3 regions of the Paenisporosarcina sp. P4_B8 genome follow, and region 3 is predicted to be linked to each of the others. Evidence: predicted binding sites of a transcription regulator. Region 3 holds the regulator's gene; each other region holds the start of a gene.

Region 1 (4,292 bases), on a different contig from region 3:
CGTAAAGGAGAGGACAAAATGGGAAAAGTATACGTATTTGATCATCCATTGATCCAACATAAATTAACATACATCCGTGACAAGAAGACGGGTACGAAAGAATTTCGCGAATTGGTAGATGAAGTAGCAACATTGATGGCTTTTGAAATTACACGCGATATGCCTCTTGATGATGTTGAAGTAGAAACTCCAGTAACAACAGCTAAAGCAAAAGTTTTATCTGGTAAAAAATTAGGCATCGTGCCAATTTTGCGTGCCGGTATCGGTATGGTAGACGGTATTTTAACATTAATCCCAGCGGCTAAAGTCGGACACATTGGCTTATACCGTGATCCAGAAACTTTACAGCCTATCGAATATTATGTGAAGCTCCCAGCGGACGTTGAAGAGCGTGATTTTATATTAGTTGACCCAATGCTTGCAACGGGTGGATCTGCACTTGTTGCAATCAATGCTTTGAAAAACCGCGGTGCAAAAAGCATTAAATTTATGTGCTTAATCGCTGCTCCAGAAGGTGTAGAGGTTCTTCAACAAGCGCACCCTGATGTTGATATCTACATTGCTGCCCTTGACGAAAAATTGGACGACCACGGTTACATCGTGCCAGGACTTGGCGATGCAGGTGACCGTTTGTTCGGAACAAAATAAGTAAGGAAGTGCTTTGACCTTGACGAAAAAATGGAAAGTCATGACGATTTTTGGGACACGCCCAGAAGCAATTAAAATGGCACCACTCGTATTGGAACTAGAAAAACATACAGACGAAATCGAATCCATCGTGACGGTAACGGCGCAACATCGCCAAATGCTTGACCAAGTATTGGACACATTCGGCATCACACCCGACTTCGATTTGAACATTATGAAAGACCGACAAACTTTAATCGACGTGACAACACGTGGACTTGAAGGATTGGATGCAGTCATGAAAGAAGCGAAGCCGGACATCGTCTTGGTACATGGCGATACGACAACGACTTTCATTGCAAGCTTAGCAGCTTTCTATAACCAAATCGCAGTTGGTCACGTAGAAGCGGGACTTCGTACATTTAATAAATACTCACCATACCCTGAGGAAATGAACCGCCAATTAACTGGTGTTATGGCAGACCTTCATTTCTCACCGACGGAAGTATCTGCAGATAACCTTCGCCGTGAAAACAAACCGGAAGATCGCATTGTCGTAACAGGCAACACGGCGATTGACGCGTTGAAAACAACGGTTCGCGAAGAGTACTCGCATCCTGTACTGGAACAAATCGGCTCAGACCGCATGATTTTATTGACGGCACACCGTCGTGAAAACTTGGGTGAACCGATGCGCAACATGTTCCGTGCAATCAAACGTTTGATTGAAGAACATGACGACGTACAAGTTGTCTACCCAGTTCATATGAACCCTGCTGTACGTGAAGTAGCAAATGAAGTCCTTGGAAATGATCCACGTATTCACTTGATCGAGCCTCTAGAAGTACTCGATTTCCATAACTTCGCAGCACGTTCTTTCATTATATTGACTGATTCAGGCGGCGTGCAGGAAGAAGCACCTTCTTTAGGGAAACCGGTTCTTGTATTGCGCGATACGACTGAACGTCCAGAAGGAATCGCGGCAGGAACATTGAAGCTAGCGGGTACGGACGAAGAAACAATTTATGGTTTAGCAAAAGAATTGCTTACGAACGAAGAAGCTTATGCATCAATGTCTCATGCATCCAACCCGTATGGTGACGGTGAAGCATCAAGTCGAATCGTTGAAGCGCTGAAAGTCTATTTAAATAAGTAGCAAAAAGGAAAAGGGACAGCCTCGGCAGTCCCTTTCACTATGACATTGTTAGGGAATTGAATCCGAAAACGTGAATTTTAGATATAGTTGTCCGAATTCTAGATAAACGTAGGTGAAATCTAGATAACGCTACTCGAATTGAAGATATCACCACACAAAATGCAGATAACCTTCTTCGAATACGAGATAACCTCGAGATAACCACTACTAACCAATCTGCACCAGCACCAAAATAGAGTTATTTCATAACAACTCAGCCTGCTGTTTGCAAATTTGTCGACAATATGTCGATTGAGGCGACTTTGTGAAGTTTTTCACGGGAATCAATTGACATCATTTTACCCCTATTGTATGCTTACAAAGGGTATGAATGAGAGGGCTTTCATGTGTATAATTCACGTTGAAACCTTGTCGTATCTGCTTTCTATCAGATTCGCGATTTTTACAAAGTCATGCAAAAACGTGAGGATCACCATGCGTCAAACGAGACGTCCTTTACAAGAAATGGCCCTTTATTCAGCTATTCTCTCACAACTTGTTGGTTCTATTTTAATAGGAGTTTTCACTGGAATGTGGCTCGATGACAAAATAGACACCACCCCGATATTTTTAGTGCTTTTTCTGTTCATTGGCCTTGCAGTCGGTGTAACAGCCATGATCTTGACCATTCGAAAGAGTGAATCATGATTTAGACCGTTATTTATGTATAGGAAGAAACTCATATAACAGTTTCAACAGTAAGACCATACATAGAAACAACTTTCCGTTTAAACACCCTTTGCAACAATTTCTTTCGGTTTGACATGAAGAATGTCGAAATCAGGAAGAAGCATGAATTTAGTAATCTCGATTGTCTTCTATTAATAGTGGACAGGATTATATACATGAAAAACTCTATACCGAATTGTGAAAGAGAGGTGAATGCACGTGCATCATGAGAACCCGACGGTGGTATGGCTTGGGCTTACGTTCAACCTATCAAACGTTATGATGCTAACAGTAACGGCACTTATCGTTCTATTAATCGCAGTAGTTTCTACTCGGAACTTAAGTTTAAAGCCAACTGGTATGCAAAATTTTATGGAGTGGTTAATGGACTTCGTAAAAGGGATTATCAAAAGCAATATGGACTGGAATACAGGTGGACGATTCCATGTTCTAGGTATTACTCTTATCATGTTCATCTTTGTAGCGAACATGTTAGGTCTACCATTTTCAATCGTTATCAATGGTGAATTGTGGTGGAAATCTCCAACCGCAGATCCAATCGTAACGATGACGTTAGCGGTTATGGTCATGATATTAACTCATTACTATGGCATCAAGTTAAAAGGTCTTTCCGAGTACGGAAAAGATTTCTTAAAACCTCTACCGTTCCTTCTGCCCCTTAAGATTGTAGAAGAGTTCGCCAATACGGTGACACTTGGTCTTCGACTTTACGGGAACATTTATGCAGGGGAAGTATTGCTAGGGTTACTAGCAGGTATTGGTGGCGCAAGTATTTTTGGTTTTGCAGGAGCATTGATTCCAACATTAGCTTGGCAAGGTTTCTCGATTTTCGTCGGAACGATTCAATCGTTCATCTTCGTCATTTTAACAATGGTTTATATGTCTCACAAAGTGAGTCATGATCATTAAGTATAACTTGTTCAATACTTGAACAAAGAAAAAACAAATTTCAAGGAGGCAACACACACATGGAAGGTTCAATTGGAGTATTAGCAGCAGCAATCGCAATCGGTTTAGGAGCTCTAGGAGCAGGTATCGGTAACGGATTAATCGTATCAAAAACAATCGAAGGTATGGCTCGCCAACCTGAAGCACGTGGATTATTACAAACAACAATGTACATCGGGGTTGCATTAGTAGAAGCCCTTCCTATCATCGCAGTAGTTATCGCGTTCATCGTTTTAAATAAATAATATATATATACTCACAAATGGTAATGGCGAAGTTGATCTTTGACGATTCTTCGTCATTCTCTTATGAATATTGGTCGTTTTTAAACATAGAAAATCCATCTGTTTAGATTCAGATAAAGACTTGAAGCTCTTGAAGGGAGTGAAACAATCGTGTTTTTGGATTACCTCGTCCTAAATGCCACTACAGAACATGCTGTAAAAGCACTTAACACTGGTGACATTTTTGCTACTTTAATCGTTTTCATCCTTTTAATGGTCCTATTGAAGAAATTCGCATGGGGTCCGTTGATGGGAGTAATGAAGCAACGTGAAGAGTTAATTGTTAGTGAAATCGAAGCAGCTGAAAAAAGCCGCCAAGAATCACATCAATTACTTGAAGAACAACGTGCCTTATTAAAAGAAGCACGCACAGAAGCACAAGCGATTGTTGAAAACGCGAAGCAACAAGGCGATGCACAACGTGAAGAAATCATCACAACTGCACGCGCTGAAGCAGGCCGTTTGAAAGAATCAGCTGTCCGTGAGATTGAAACAGAAAAAGAAAAAGCTATCGCAGCAGTACGCGAAGAAGTTGTATCTCTATCTGT
Region 2 (4,292 bases), on a different contig from region 3:
TTATTTACAATCCAACATCTGGCCGTGAGTTATTCAAAAAACACTTGCCTGAGGTTTTAGAAAAATTAGAGAAGGCTGGTTACGAAACATCGTGTCACGCAACGACGTGTGAAGGTGACGCTGTTGGAGCCGCTAATTATGCAGTCGAGCGAGGATTTGACCTGGTGATTGCAGCTGGTGGGGACGGCACGTTAAATGAAGTAGTGGCCGGAATCAGTAAATTTGAAAAGCGCCCGAAAGTTGGCCTAATCCCAATGGGAACGACTAATGACTTTGCGCGCGCACTTCGAATTCCTCGAGATATTGATAAGGCAGTGAACATTATTTTGGCGAATGATACAATTCCCGTTGATGTTGGCGTTGTCAATGATCGCTATTTTATTAATATCGCGGGCGGCGGGAAAATAACTGAGTTAACGTATGACGTACCGAGTAAGTTGAAAACTGTACTTGGTCAACTCGCATATTATTTAAAAGGAATTGAAATGCTGCCGTCTATTCGCGCTTCCCAAGTAAGGATAGAATACGATGGGGAAGTGTTTGATGACGAAGCGATGATGTTTCTTGTGGGCCTGACAAATTCAGTAGGTGGATTTGAAAAACTTGCTCCCGACTCGAGCGTCAATGATGGCCTATTTACGTTACTCATTTTGAGAAAGTGTAACATTGCCGAGTTTATTCGATTGGCAACCCTTGCAATACGTGGTGAGCATTTGGAAGATCCTCATGTTGTTTATAAAAAAGCCAAACATATCACTGTATCAGCAGACGATCATGTCCAACTAAATTTAGACGGTGAATACGGTGGGAATGCACCAGCGGTATTTGAAAATTTATATCGTCATATTGAAGTGTTTGTTCCTATCAACGACATTCGTGAACAAGACCGTCCATAATTAAATTAATTTGTAGAGCATTTCCTGGAAGACCAGGAAATGCTCTTTGTTCTTTTTATAGTAACTTGTAAAGAAAGTATTCATTTACCGGTTTTCCATCAATCATCAATGTATGGATTATCTCTCCTTTTACTTCAATCGGTCGATTCCTCATGTCTCTTTCTTCTCAGACTTAGCATCTCAACTGCAACATCCTGTGCACCTGCAAGTTTTGGCAACGTTCCGAGTGGCTCCCAACGGAACTGGAATGTAAGGCCGTTATCTAGTCCATCACAAACCACAAGGTGCTCCCAATTTTGTTGGTCACCTGCATAATCCAGATGAAAAAAATTACGTTCATGTACTGTGTCTTTTCCATTCGGATAATAGTTATACTTGTGGATTTTTCCAATAAAGGACAGATTGTCACGCGTGATACCTGTTTCTTCATTAATTTCCCGGTACAATGCATCAATTAGTTGCTCGTCTTCTTCGATTGTTCCGGCTGGAACTTGCAAGCCTGCTTCCGGATGTTCTTTGTGCTCGAAAACAAGTAATTCCAAATTGGGTGCCAGGCCTTTTGTTATGTACGCCAACACTTTACGCTTCGTTTTCATCGCATTCACCTCGAAAATTAAGTATGATTTACTTAGAATACAAAATGCTCAGAACTTTCGCAATATCAATATGTGATAGTTTTCACATTTCCTTCACAGGGACGTGACAAAATCGATACATCCCGTGATTTTGAACGGCTCTAATTGGGGTATGATAGAAAGTAAGGAAGGTGACGACATGTATAAAAAACAAGAGAAAAAGTTGATGTGGCTTGCGTTTATTGTGGCAACCATTATGATGTTGTCGATAATAGGTAGGATTTTCTGAAGTTAATAGGAGGGGATTCAAGTGGGGAATGAAGAAGCAGTATTTTTTAGTAGGATATTAACTGAACTTACGCTATCGTTTCATATTATCTATGCCACCATTGGGGTAGGTATTCCGCTCATGATTATGATCGCCCAGTGGGTGGGAATCAAGAAAAATGATGAACATTACATTCTTCTCGCAAGACGTTGGGCACGTGGTTTCGTCATCACAGTTGCAGTGGGCGTAGTCACAGGGACGGCCATTGGTCTCCAACTTTCATTACTATGGCCGAACTTTATGGAGCTGGCAGGTAATGTGATAGCTTTGCCATTATTCATGGAAACGTTCGCGTTTTTCTTTGAAGCCATATTTTTAGGGATTTATTTATATACATGGGATCGATTTGAAAATCAAAAGAAACATTTATTATTACTGATTCCGGTTGCAGTCGGGGCATCATTTTCAGCGGTATTTATTACGATTGTGAATGCATTCATGAATGCTCCTCAAGGATTTGACTTGGTAGATGGGGAATTGATTAACATCAATCCTCTGCTGGCCATGTTCAACCCTGCAATGCCTACTAAAGTGGCGCATGTTGTTGTGACAGCCTACATGACGGCAGCATTTGTGCTTGCTTCGATTGCTGCTTACCGATTATTGAGAGGCTCCAATCATGTGTACCATAAAAAAGCCTTGTTTTTGACATTGAAGCTCGGCCTTATCTTCTCTATTGCATCGGCGATTATCGGGGACTTCTCCGGGAAATATTTGGCGGAGTACCAGCCTGAAAAACTCGCTGCTGCGGAATGGCATTTTGAGACGGAAGAAAATGCTTCGTTAGTCATGTACGGCGTTCTGGACGATGGGGAAGTTAAGTATGCCATCAAAATTCCATATGTGCTGAGTATTCTTGCCCATGGCGACCCATTCTCTGAAGTTAAGGGACTTGATCAAGTGCCTGATGATGTAGAACCACCACTGTACATTCATTACTTATTTGACATGATGGTGACTATCGGCATGTGGCTAGCTTTCCTTTCTGCCGTCTATGTATTCGCGGTATGGAGAAAGTGGTCGATTGTACAGACGAAATGGTTCAGATGGCTGCTTGTTGCGAGCGGACCGTTAGCAGTACTGGCAATTGAATTCGGTTGGTGGCTCGCAGAAGTAGGCCGTCAGCCTTGGATTTTGCGAAACATCATGCGAGTGGAGGATGCGGCTACGACCAGTGGCCAAGTGGATTTAATGCTGGTGCTATTTGCCGGTCTATATCTGATTCTTGGAGTAGGTAGTGTCGTCATTCTCCGACGCATGTTCAAGAAGAATCCAGTGGAGCAAGAAATTGAGGATAGACGCAAAGAAAAAGGCGGTGACTTCGTATGACGCTCGAAATAGTCGGACTTTCTGTCTTATGGATTTTCCTGTTTGGCTACTTGATAATCGGATCCATCGACTTTGGTGCAGGTTTCTTCAATGCATATAACACACTGACTAGGCGTGACCATATCCTGACGAACATTATTGAGCGCTACCTCTCACCTGTATGGGAAGTAACAAATGTATTTCTCGTTTTCTTCTTCGTCGGGATTATCGGTTTCTTCCCTAAAACTGCATTCTACTATGGGACGACGTTATTGGTTCCTGCAAGCATCGCGATCATCCTGCTTGCAATCCGCGGATCCTATTACGCATTTGCGATGTATGGCTCATATGGGCATAAAGGATATACCTTCATGTACGGGTTATCCGGTTTGTTTATCCCAGCATCACTTTCGATCGTTTTGACGATTTCCGAAGGCGGATTCATCTCGATGGTAAATGACCATCCCGTCTTGGATTACTGGAAGCTCTTTACGAGTCCGTTGACCTGGAGCATTGTTGTATTGAGCATCGCGGCACTGCTTTATATTTCTGCTGTCTTCCTGACTTGGTATGCCAATAAAGCAGGTGACCGATCGGCAACTGAATTGCTTCGTAAGTATTCGCTCATTTGGGCATTGCCAACGATTATCACAGCAGGTGGAATCATCTTCGAGCTTCGCGGACATAATCCGGAACACTATGCGCGCATTCTTGATTTATGGTGGGTGTTTGGTATCTCATTCCTGATGTTTGTCGGAACGGTATGGCTGATTTTGAAACGTAAAAATTATGGCTTGGCGTTCGGTTTGTTGACTGGGCAGTTTGCCTTGGCATTCTTCGGCTATGGGATTTCACATTATCCGTACCTGTTATATCCTTATTTGACGATTTACGATAGTTTCACGAACGAAGCGATGGCCATCGCCTTGATTGTTGCTTTCATTGCGGGACTTGGATTATTGCTTCCATCCTTGTATTTATTGTTGAAGTTGTTCCTGTTCAATAAAGACTACGTTCGTGGGAATAAAGATAACCACGCCTAAAGGAGGCCAATCATATGACGGATTTTATGATTTTTTACGCACCATTCATCGTCCTCATCGGTGCCATCATCACAGCATTTTGGTTTGCCCCAAAAGACGGACCATTACGAAAAAAAGAATAGGTAAATGAAAACGCTTGGAT
Region 3 (4,292 bases):
AAATTGCCGAAGCAGTGCCAATGGCGATTTTTGCGATTGCCTTGTTTGCCCCTATTCTTGAAGAACTGATTTTCAGACGGGTCATTTTCGGAAACCTTGTCCAAAAAACAAATTTCTTCATTGCAGGTGCAGTGAGTGCCATCGTATTTGCGATTATCCATTTTGATTTCACACACCTTTTACTCTATGCCGTGTCAGGATTTATATTCGCATTTTTATACTATAAAACTAGACGAATTTTGACTTCGATCATCTCCCATATGCTGTTGAATGGGTTTGTCGTATTGATTCAATTAAATATGGAGAACATTGAACGCTATCAAAAGTATTTAGAATCACTATCCAATTCACAATAAGAAAAGCACTAAAAGCAAAAAGCCTTCCACCATTATAGAGGTGGAAGGCTTTCATTTTGGCGTTTCGCTTCTTCGATTTTTTGAAGAGCTTCTGCCTTTATATATTTGCGATAGCCTATTTTGGCTATGACAATGCTGAATTCAAACAGCACGATGAGAGGAAGTGTAACCAAAACGTGCGACATAATATCTGGTGGCGTTAAAATATCCGCAACCACCACAAGCACAAGGTAAATATACTTGCGATACTTGGTCAGCATCATCGGTGTCAAAATCCCTAATCGTGTCAGGAACAGCAAGATAACCGGCATTTGGAAAACAAAACCGAATGGAATGGTCAATTGAAACAGGAATTCGAAGTATTCATTGATCCCGATTGTCTGTACAATGTTCAGATCAGCTGATAAGTCAGCCATGAAATGGATGACAAATGGGAATACGACATAGTAGGAAAATGAAACCCCTGCTATAAATAACAAAAAGATAAACGGAATGTAGCTAAGAGTTGCCGTTCGCTCTTTTTGATAGAGTCCTGGAGAAATGAATGCCCAAATTTGATATAAAATGAGTGGGGATGTCATGACTATTGCCAAAACCATCATTACGGAAATTAATATTTTAAATGGATCCGTAATTTTAAATGCATTCAATGTTATGTTGCGTGCTTCTTCACTTACCTGCAAAAATTCTATCAGTGGGCCAGCCAGGAAATAGCTGATGATCACTGCTATAACAAAGAAAACGACGATTATCATCAGTCGTTTTCTTAATTCAATAATATGTTCAACTGTAGTCATGTCTCTTTCTTCCATCAGAAAAACACCCTAACGTACTTACTTATCTTCTTCTATCTTTTTCTTCTTATTATGATCGTCATCTTCGTCGTCATCGACTAGACCTCTTGTTGCATTTTTGAATTCGCGAAGCGAACTGCCGAATGCTCGTCCCAGTTCAGGAAGCTTTTTCGGACCGAATACAAGTAAAGCCACTACCACAATCAATAAAATACTCAATGGACCTGTAGGCATGATAGGCACCTCCTCGTGTCTATATTTATTTTAACGCATTTTTGCTTAGTTTGCTATTTGCTTCTATGAATTATGTGTGAACGTTTCTTCATCCTGTTTAATGAAGTAAATCAGTGTTTGCAGCTCTACTGACAAATCAATGGTATGAACACGTATCGTATCAGGGACAGTCAGACGAATCGGCGTGAAGTTCAAAATCCCTTTTACGGATGTTTTCGTTAATCGGTCCGTTACTTCCTGCGCTGCTCTTGAAGGCACGGTTAAAATCACGAGTTCGATTCCGTATTCCTGTATTTTTTCTTCTAGCTTGCTTGGCTCGAAGATCGGGATGTCACTAAGCATCATCCCATCTTCCGTTGCACTTGTATCAAATGCCACTACAATTCGGGTGTTATGATTTTTATGGAAGTTGTATTTCAGAAATGCCGTCCCTAAACTACCTACACCTATTAATGCGACATTCGTTTCTTCATCCTGATCGAGTGTTTGACGGAAAAATGCCAACAGATTTGGCACATCATAACCGTAACCTTTTTTGCCTAACGCACCAAAATGTGAAAAGTCCCGGCGAATAGTTGCTGAATCTATTTTCATCGCTTCACTCAGTTCCTGTGAAGATACCCTTTTCTTCCCTGCGTTCGAGAAGTTTTGGATGAATCGGTAATAGAGAGGTAATCTTTTAGTTGTAGCTTGTGGAATTTTAAGCGGTTCTTGTTTCATGCCGTTCCTCCTGCATTCAAGCGAAATCGCTTTCATCTTACATGAGTAGATGAGAGAAGTAAAGTTCAGTCGTTGCATGAGTTCCTGGCATCCATTAAACTAAGTGAGAACTGAGGTGGAATTCATGATTGTCTTACAAGTGAATCAATTATATAAATCGTTTGTCGTCGATGAAATATTAAGCGGTGTCAAACTTGAAATCAACCATCGTGACCGTGTGGCTTTAGTCGGACGAAACGGTGCCGGAAAGTCGACACTCCTGAAAATCATTGCAGGTGAAATGTCGTATGACTCTGGAGAAATCATCATTCCTAAAGGCACAAAAGTCGGTTATATGGAACAACATGCAGGCATTGACTCCGACTTATCCATTTGGGACGAAATGATGACCATTTTTGAGCATCACCGGGCTGCTGAAAGAGAATTGCGTTCCCTGGAACAGCAAATGGCGAATCCCGAAGTATATGAAAACGCTGAGTCTTATGCGCGTATCATGTCTGACTATGACAATAAACAAGTGGCATTCAAAGACTCCGGTGGCTATCAGTATGAAGCGGATACCCGTTCCGTCCTTCACGGAATGCAATTCTTCCCTGAAGAATACACAAAACCAATTCAATCGCTATCGGGTGGTCAAAAAACTCGACTGGCATTGGCTAAATTATTATTAACAAAGCCAGATTTACTGATTCTTGATGAGCCGACGAACCATTTGGACATCGATACGCTCAGTTGGCTGGAGCGTTATCTTCAAGGATATCCTGGTGCGATACTTATCGTTTCGCATGACCGTTACTTCCTTGATCAAGTCGTGAACTTTGTATATGAAGTTTCCCGTCACAAAGTGAAACGTTTTGTAGGTAATTATAGTGCTTACTTGGATGAAAAGGCCAAGACGTACGAACGCGATATGAAAACATTTGATAAGCAACAAGAGGAAAAAGCTAAACTTGAAGATTTTGTTCAACGTAACCTTGCACGGGCTTCCACGACTAAGATGTCACAGTCGCGTCGCAAAGTATTGGAGAAAACGGATTGGATGGATTCGCCGGACGGGGATGAAAAATCTGCGAATTTCGGATTTTCTATTGACCGTCAAAGTGGCAATGACGTCTTGAAAGTGCAGGATGTAACAGTCGGTTATTCTGGGAAACCTGTCTCTCAGGACGTCAATCTCCGTGTATTCCGTGAAGACCGCATCGCCCTGGTCGGACCGAACGGTGTCGGGAAATCCACTTTACTGAAAACGGTGGTTAAGGATATCCCACCGATTGATGGATCCATACATTACGGGACCAATGTTCAATTCGGTTACTATGACCAGGAACAGGCAAAATTGACGGGAACTCGCTCCGTACTGAGAGAATTGTGGGACGAATGGCCATTAATGAATGAGAAAGATGTCCGGAATGTGTTAGGACGATTCCTGTTCAGTGGTGATGATGTGACTAAATCGATTTCTTCATTATCAGGCGGTGAAAAAGCGCGTGTTGCTTTGGCGAAACTGATGATGCTGAAAGCCAACACCTTGATTCTCGATGAGCCAACTAACCATTTGGATCTTGATAGCAAAGAAGTACTGGAGAATGCCTTAATCGATTATCCCGGTACGATCCTATTCGTATCACATGACCGCTACTTTATTAACCGGATTGCCACGAAAGTGATTGAGTTATCAAGTGATGGTGCCTTTGAATATTTAGGTGATTACGATTACTATGTCGAAAAGAAAAAAGAGTTAGAAGAAATTCGAGCTGAGCAAGCAGGTCCTAAAGCAATAGAAGCTGCAACGGCGAAGCAATCCACTTCTACCATCGATAAAGAGGCAAAGAAACGGGAACGACAAATCACAAGACGCTTGGAAGAACTTGAAACTCAATTACAAACAATTGAGGAACAAATTAATGCTGTGGAAGAAAAATTATGTGACCCAGCCATTTTCCAAGATCATACGCAATTAATGACCCTTCAAACAGAGCTAGATGCTTATAAAGAAGAACAAGAAACATTCATGACAGAATGGGTTGAATTAGAAGAAGAGTTAGAATCATATTAACTGTTACCGCATGTCAAAACATGCGGTATTTCCTTACTATTTAAGACCCATATATATGGGTCAAGTACAAATTTCGACATTTTTCTTTCCACAAATTTATTCACATGCAAAAGGCTGATATATCAATCTATC

Evidence for each region. Region 3 encodes Rex, which represses fermentation and respiration genes when NADH is low (regulators of the CRP and FNR family bind a similar motif). Its sites were predicted from a motif close to TTGTGAAATATTTCACAA; they were not measured.
Region 1: a site for Rex is predicted at 2,086-2,103, ahead of AC1DSK_RS01545 (AtpZ/AtpI family protein). Genes of this name have one in related genera too.
Region 2: a site for Rex is predicted at 1,563-1,580, ahead of AC1DSK_RS07305 (cytochrome ubiquinol oxidase subunit I). Genes of this name have one in related genera too.

What each region holds. Positions count from the first base shown of each region.
Region 1 is NZ_JBFUHX010000001.1:310,724-315,015, forward strand. Features, by position in the region: gene upp (uracil phosphoribosyltransferase) at 19-648, shown strand; gene wecB (non-hydrolyzing UDP-N-acetylglucosamine 2-epimerase) at 668-1,783, shown strand; gene AC1DSK_RS01545 (AtpZ/AtpI family protein) at 2,258-2,470, shown strand; gene atpB (F0F1 ATP synthase subunit A) at 2,711-3,421, shown strand; gene atpE (F0F1 ATP synthase subunit C) at 3,481-3,705, shown strand; gene atpF (F0F1 ATP synthase subunit B) at 3,856-4,292, shown strand, end outside.
Region 2 is NZ_JBFUHX010000006.1:2,971-7,262, forward strand. Features, by position in the region: gene AC1DSK_RS07295 (diacylglycerol kinase) at 1-896, shown strand, start outside; gene AC1DSK_RS07300 (NUDIX hydrolase) at 1,031-1,492, opposite strand; gene AC1DSK_RS07305 (cytochrome ubiquinol oxidase subunit I) at 1,782-3,128, shown strand; gene AC1DSK_RS07310 (cytochrome d ubiquinol oxidase subunit II) at 3,125-4,150, shown strand; gene cydS (cytochrome bd oxidase small subunit CydS family protein) at 4,165-4,272, shown strand.
Region 3 is NZ_JBFUHX010000019.1:5,683-9,974, reverse strand. Features, by position in the region: gene AC1DSK_RS14900 (lysostaphin resistance A-like protein) at 1-356, shown strand, start outside; gene tatC (twin-arginine translocase subunit TatC) at 389-1,168, opposite strand; gene tatA (twin-arginine translocase TatA/TatE family subunit) at 1,190-1,384, opposite strand; gene AC1DSK_RS14885 (redox-sensing transcriptional repressor Rex) at 1,448-2,104, opposite strand; gene AC1DSK_RS14880 (ABC-F family ATP-binding cassette domain-containing protein) at 2,229-4,160, shown strand.